Regions from separate parts of the Streptococcus sp. HMSC073D05 genome, predicted to be linked through region 1. Evidence: predicted binding sites of a transcription regulator. Region 1 holds the regulator's gene; the other holds the start of a gene.
What was found. The regulator NrdR, encoded in region 1, represses ribonucleotide reductase genes. The targets are predictions, from matches to a motif close to ACACNATATATNGTGT.

Region 1 (3,423 bases):
TAGATCCCCTTTTGATATTCAGGATAGTTGGCCACAAAATTAGCTAATTCTTCAAAGGCCTCAAATCGCCCCTTATCATCGAGTTCTACCTTGGCTAGACTCGCTTCTTTCAAGGTTGAAGGGAGATTGATCAAGTTGAGACGTTGGTTGATCGCAGCTCGTTTTTGGGCTTCGATTAACTCTGGCGTTTCCTCATAAGCGACATCCGCATAGCCTTCATTCATGGTGAGGATGGGCTTATAACCTTTGGCAATATAATCCGGATCTCCCAATAAGAAACGGTTGCGTTCACTAATGTATTGATTAAATTTTGAAATACTCCGTCGAATTTCTTGTTCAGACAAAGACTGGTCCTTGATAAAGGCAGCAACTTCTTGGTCTGCCAAGATCTGTGCGACCAAATCCTCATAGTTAAATTGACGCGCACGGTTCATGTGAGACATGGTTTGACCTACACTTTCCATCTACTCACCTCCTTGATTCAGTTTTTCTAATAGGCGTTGTTTCTCTTTAGCAAGATCCACCTTTTCTGCTTGACTGGTTTGATTTTGATAGTTTGGTTGGCTCCACTTGGGAACATTGCTGTTCTTGCCCTTAGCTGATGTAGGACTCGTCCCCTTGTTTCCTTGAGCTTTAGCTTGTTCCTGGCGTTCTCGAACTTTTAAAATCGCTAGTTCTGCACTGTTGACCCCTTGATAAGAAAAATCATTTCCCACCTTCAAAGCATACTTTTCATTGAGATTAGCAGACTGGGTCTTATTAAAGGTCAACAATAAGATGATATTGATCACCTCATCTAATAAGCCTAGATCAGCTAACTTGGATAAAGTCTTGCGTTCGCTCTGCGTAATGGTCGCATTGCGCGCCTTCTTAATCTCCGCTAGAAATTGTAGGCTGGATTTTGCCTTAGCTTCCCTCAGTATAGTTTCTTCCTGACGGCTATAGGACATGCGGGGTTGCTCTTGGCTAGCCTGAGCTAATTTTTGTTTCATTCTCTTTGGAGAGACGGTACGGTCTACAGCTGTTTCTTTGGCTAAAAGATACGTTTCATACCAGGTCCATTGCTGCTCTTCTGCAATGGCAAAGAGGGCAAGAGTCGCTTCTCCTTCATCCGCAAAACGAAGTCCATCACGCCCCATCATTCGCTTAAACATCTCCATATCAAACTGCTGTTTCTTGCTTGGAACAACGGTCACCTCACCAGCATCTAGTCCAAAGACTTGAGAGAAGGAAACTTGCCGTCTAGTTCCTAAAGAGCGTGCTGGGATCAGATCCTCAACAGCCTTTTCCCCAATCTTTTTTTCAAGCAAGCGTTTGAAAATAGCATTCGAAAAAAATTGTTCTGATTCAAGAGGAGCATGTAACTGGATGGTGATCCCAACTTCTTCCTCATAGAGATCCATCAACCCCATAGCAATTAAACGATCAAAGGCTAGTAGCAACTGTGGAAATCCTATATTCAAGTGATTGAGGATTTGAGCAAGTAAATATTGTTTTTCACCCTGATCATAAGAGGCGAGCAGATAACGATAAATCGCTACTGTTTCTGTCTCTAAAATAGGCAGGTAATACTGCTCCAATGCAGCCCCTGCCGGTGGAAGAAGATTATTTTTTAAAAATGCGAAAGGCGTATTGGGCTTCATCTATTTTTCCTTTTTCTTCTTGGTTCCCTTCGTAATTTGTTTCAAGAGGGTCTCTAACTCACCGACATCCTTGAAACTCCGGTAAACACTAGCAAAACGGACATAGGTGATCTCATCTAGATCTGCTAACTCATCCATGACCAACGAACCAATATATTCACTGTTGATTTCATTATCACTTTGGCTGCGAACCTTTTGCTCGATCCGGTTTACAATTTCTTCAATTTCGTCACTAGAAACAGGCCGTTTTTGAGCTGAGCGGATAATACCATTAAAGATTTTATCACGAGAAAATTGCTCGCGTGTCCCATCCTTTTTGACAACCACTAGGGTCCGCTCTTCCACTCGTTCGTAGGTAGTAAAGCGATAATGGCATTCTTCGCATTCCCTGCGACGACGGATGGTGTTCCCATCTTCAGCTTGTCGACTATCCACCACACTAGACTTACTTCCACCACATTTTGGACAACGCATTTGCTACCTCCTTAAACTGTTTTAACACTTCATTTTACCATAAATTGAATCGTAAAGAAAGCAGAAGAACAGGAGAATCCCCTATGCTTGCTCCTCATTGATCCATAAAAAAGAGTCGAAGGACGATTGAATAAAATCGTTTTCCTTTCGACTCTCCATTTATATTAAAGTGATAATTCAGCTTCTAAGCCATAGTGATCACTGACATGGGGTTTGTTTTGATCATCAAAAATGACATGTAGACGCTGGATGTCCCATTCTGGACTTGCAAAGACGTAATCGATTCGCAATGGAACTTGATTATCCGTCCAGCCATCGATTCCAGGACCTACAGTATAAGTCCCCTTTGTTTCTTTGGCTTCGATAAAACTATCTTGAAGTTTTAGCGAACTGGATAGAATCGTTTCATACCCTTCTTGACCAGCAGGATTATTGAAATCACCAGCTAGAATAAAAGGTTTGCCTACTTGGCTGAAGTAGTTCTCAATGCGTGGCCACTCAAATTGGAAACCTTTGTCCCACCAAGAAAGATGGACGCTGGCAACAGCAATCTCTTTGCCATCTACACTTGTATGGGCAACGGCTACTCGACGAGTATGGTAGTCCGTTGGATCATCCATATTGGATACCAAAATCTCATCCGCCTTCAAGGGTTGACGCGAAAGAACGGCCACACCCTCATTGAGGTGATCATAGCCAATATGGTTGTAGGCCCAAGTCCAATAATAGTGGAGTCCATGAGCAGCTAACTCTTCTACCAATACGCGAACAAAGTGATCCTTGTGAATCGCTACAGATGATGGCAAAGCTTGATAATACTCATCTGTTTCGACTGTTTCTGAGGCCATTTCTTGATTGACCTCTTGGAAACAGATCACATCATATTGCGCTTCTAAAATTTGTTCCTTGAGGGTTTCAAATTTTTGCTGAGCATTCTCTTCCATCCAACTATGGGAATTTAATGTTAAAAATTTCATCCCCTGATTTCTCCTTCTCTCCAAATCAAGAAACGGCAAGAGGCCGGGTGCACTGCCCCAACCTCATTTTCTTTGCCGACGTCTCTTATAATTCTACTGTTGCAACTGGCGCATTTGCTGCCAATTTACCAGTATGTTCGACCTTAACGGATTTAATCGCATCTGCATTTGTGAAGACAACAATTGTTGAAGTTTCACGACCAGCTGCACGGATCGCATCAAGGTCTGCTTCTACCAAGAGGTCTCCAGCAGCCACTGTTTGACCTTCAGAAACTTTAACCTCAAATGGTTTTCCTTCAAGACTAACAGTATCTAGACCGATGTGAACC
Region 2 (3,423 bases), on a different contig from region 1:
GTATTGGTCATCTTCCGTTGGGAAGTCTTGAGAATCCATGTACAAGAATTCTGTACGGTAAAGACCAACAGCTTCTGCACCATTATCGTTTACACCTTCAACGTCTTTAGGTGTACCGATGTTGGCAGCCAACTCGAAGTGTTTTCCATCAGCAGTCACTGTTTTCGCATCTTTAAGGAGAGCCCATTCAGCTTTTTGTTTAGCATAAGCTTCACCAGCTGCTTTGAACTCTGCAATTTGTTCTTCAGTAGGGTTGATCACCACTTCACCAGTGATCCCTGAAACAGCCAAAACATCACCATCTTTGACAAGTTCTGTGATGTTATTTGTACCAAGAACAGCTGCGATTTCAAGTGTACGAGCCATGATAGCTGAGTGACTGGTACGTCCACCGATATTCGTAACAAAAGCTTTTACATACTTTTTGTTCAACTGCGCTGTATCAGATGGAGTCAAGTCATGCGCAACCACGATTGCTTCTTCATTGATAGAAGCAGGGTTTGGCAATTTCTTACCAAGCAAGTTGGCAAGGACACGTTTGGTAACGTCACGAATATCTGCCGCACGTTCTTGCATGTAAGGATTGTCTTCCATTCCTTCAAAGATCGCAATGAACATGTCAGTGACTTCTTTCAAGCCTGCTTCTGCATTGATTTTTTTCGTACGAATTGTTTCTTTGATCTGACCAATCATTTCAGGGTCAGCAAGAACCATCATATGCGCATCAAAAACTTGCGCTGCTTCTTCACCAAGGCTTGCTACTGCATTCTCCCGGATAAGAGAAAGCTCGTTTTGTGAAGCTTCAAGAGCTGCATCCAAACGAGCTTCTTCTGCACTTGTATCTTCGACTGAAACAGTCTCAAATGATAAGTCTGGTTGAATGAGCAAATATGCCTTAGCAACGGCAACACCGTCAGATGCTGCAATTCCTTTTAGCATTTTTGTCATATTTTAAGCCAATCCTTCTTTAGTCATTGTTTCTGAGATAGCTGCGATAGCATCATCAGCGTCAGCACCTTCTGCAGAGATTACAACGTCTGCTCCTTGACCAACACCAAGGCTCATAACACCCATGATTGATTTCAAGTTAACTGATTTACCTTTGTATTCAAGAGTAATATCTGAAGCAAATTTGCTAGCAGTTTGAACCAACAAAGTTGCTGGACGTGCGTGGATACCTGTTTCTGCCACGATGTGGAAATCTTTAGAAGCCATAGTTTGACTCTCCTTTTTAAAAATAGTTTTTGAGTTACCTTTTGATAACCCTTACAATTTGGTATTATATCATCTTTTGAAATTTTTTTCAAGATTTTTATCACTGACTTACAGAAAAAGACTGCGAAAAATCCCAATTTAGATACATTTTAAGAAGCACTTGAAGAACAGAGGAAATATCTTTTCAATTTTCTACTATATTATAAGTAACATTTTCCTCCGCTTTCAATGAAAAGAAGCTCTTTAACCACAGGATATTGATTCACCAAAAAATTATAACTAATTAAAGATGCTTTAAAGCCTATTCCTATCCCATTTCTTCGATTTTCACACTTTTCACTCACCACAATATATTGTGCTTTGAAAACTCCATTTCATCTCTTTGCACAATATTTAGTTTTATTTTGTTGACAAGTTGCTGGATTTTGTTTATACTGTTTACAGATTTATATTTCGATAGGAGAACGGAAAAGAAATGGTAACCATTTATTCAAAAAATAATTGTGTTCAATGCAAAATGACCAAGCGATTCCTCGATAGCAATCACGTGGAATATCGCGAAATTAACTTAGATGAACAGCCAGAATTTGTAGAGCATGTTAAGAACCTTGGCTTCAATGCTGCTCCAGTTATTCAAACACCGGATGAAGTATTTTCTGGTTTTCAACCAGCTAAGTTGAAGAAACTTTCATAATAAACACAGTATTTTGCTTAAATAGGGTCTAGCGTTAGCAACCTAACACTAGACTTTTTACTTGTAAAGAGAGGACTTCTCCTCTTCATTTTTTTGAACTAGAAAAGGATTATTATGGGATTAAAATCTCTTGAAGATGTGACGTATTTTCGTCTTAACAATGAAATCAACCGTCCAGTAAACGGCCAAATCATGCTTCATAAGGATAAAGAAGCTTTGGATGCGTTCTTTAAAGAAAATGTTGTACCAAATACTAAAGCCTTTGACTCGATTACAGACAAGATTCAGTACCTTCTCGAGCACAATTACATTGAGAGAGCTTTTATCGAGAAATACCGTCCTGAATTTTTAGAGGAATTGGCCCAATTTATCAAAGACCAAAACTTCCAATTCAAGTCCTTCATGGCGGCCTACAAATTCTATAACCAATACGCTTTGAAAACAAATGATGGAGAATACTATCTTGAAAGCATGGAAGACCGTGTCTTCTTCAATGCTCTCTATTTTGCAGATGGAAATGAAGCTATCGCGCGAGACATCGCAAACGAAATTATCCACCAACGCTACCAACCAGCGACTCCTTCTTTCTTAAACGCTGGACGTGCCCGCCGTGGAGAATTGGTTTCATGTTTCTTGATCCAGGTAACCGATGATATGAACGCGATCGGACGTTCCATCAACTCTGCCCTTCAACTTTCACGTATCGGTGGTGGGGTTGGGATTTCCCTCAGCAACCTTCGTGAAGCTGGAGCACCGATCAAGGGGTATGAAGGAGCCGCTTCTGGGGTCGTACCTGTTATGAAACTCTTTGAAGATAGCTTCTCTTACTCTAACCAATTGGGACAACGCCAAGGGGCTGGGGTGGTTTACCTCAATGTCTTTCACCCAGACATCATCGCCTTTCTTTCTACTAAGAAAGAAAATGCTGATGAAAAAGTTCGGGTTAAGACTCTCTCACTTGGCGTCGTCGTACCAGACAAGTTCTATGAGTTGGCTCGTAAAAATGAAGAAATGTACCTCTTCAGCCCATACTCTGTGGAACGTGAATACGGAGTACCATTCAATTACATCGACATCACTGAAAAATACGATGAGTTGGTTGCTAATCCAAACATCCGCAAGACAAAAATTAAAGCACGTGATTTGGAAACTGAAATTTCTAAATTGCAACAAGAATCTGGCTATCCATATGTAGTCAACATCGATACTGCTAACCGGGCAAACCCTGTTGATGGGAAAATCATCATGAGTAACTTGTGTTCAGAGATCCTCCAGGTTCAAGAGCCAAGCTTGATTAACGATGCTCAAGAATTCATTAAAATGGGAACTGACGTCTCATGTAACCTTGGTTCAACCAACGTGGTTAACATGATGACTTCACCTGATTTTGGACGTTCGATTCGTGCCATGGTCCGTGCTTTGACCTTCGTTACAGATAGCTCTCATATCGTGGCCGTTCCAACTATCGACCACGGAAATAAACTGGCGCATTCGTTCGGACTTGGAGCTATGGG

Region 2: nrdH (glutaredoxin-like protein NrdH) is a predicted target of NrdR. The motif match lies at 1,559-1,574, and genes of this name have one in related genera.

The regions. Positions count from the first base shown of each region.
Region 1 covers NZ_KV807499.1:377,238-380,660, forward strand. The annotation lists gene dnaI (primosomal protein DnaI) at 1-464, opposite strand, end outside; gene HMPREF2832_RS09305 (replication initiation and membrane attachment family protein) at 465-1,643, opposite strand; gene nrdR (transcriptional regulator NrdR) at 1,644-2,117, opposite strand; gene HMPREF2832_RS09315 (endonuclease/exonuclease/phosphatase family protein) at 2,282-3,094, opposite strand; gene HMPREF2832_RS09320 (PTS transporter subunit IIBC) at 3,180-3,423, opposite strand, start outside.
Region 2 covers NZ_KV807489.1:327,864-331,286, forward strand. The annotation lists gene ptsP (phosphoenolpyruvate--protein phosphotransferase) at 1-948, opposite strand, end outside; gene HMPREF2832_RS05025 (phosphocarrier protein HPr) at 952-1,215, opposite strand; gene nrdH (glutaredoxin-like protein NrdH) at 1,691-1,909, shown strand; gene nrdE (class 1b ribonucleoside-diphosphate reductase subunit alpha) at 2,024-3,423, shown strand, end outside.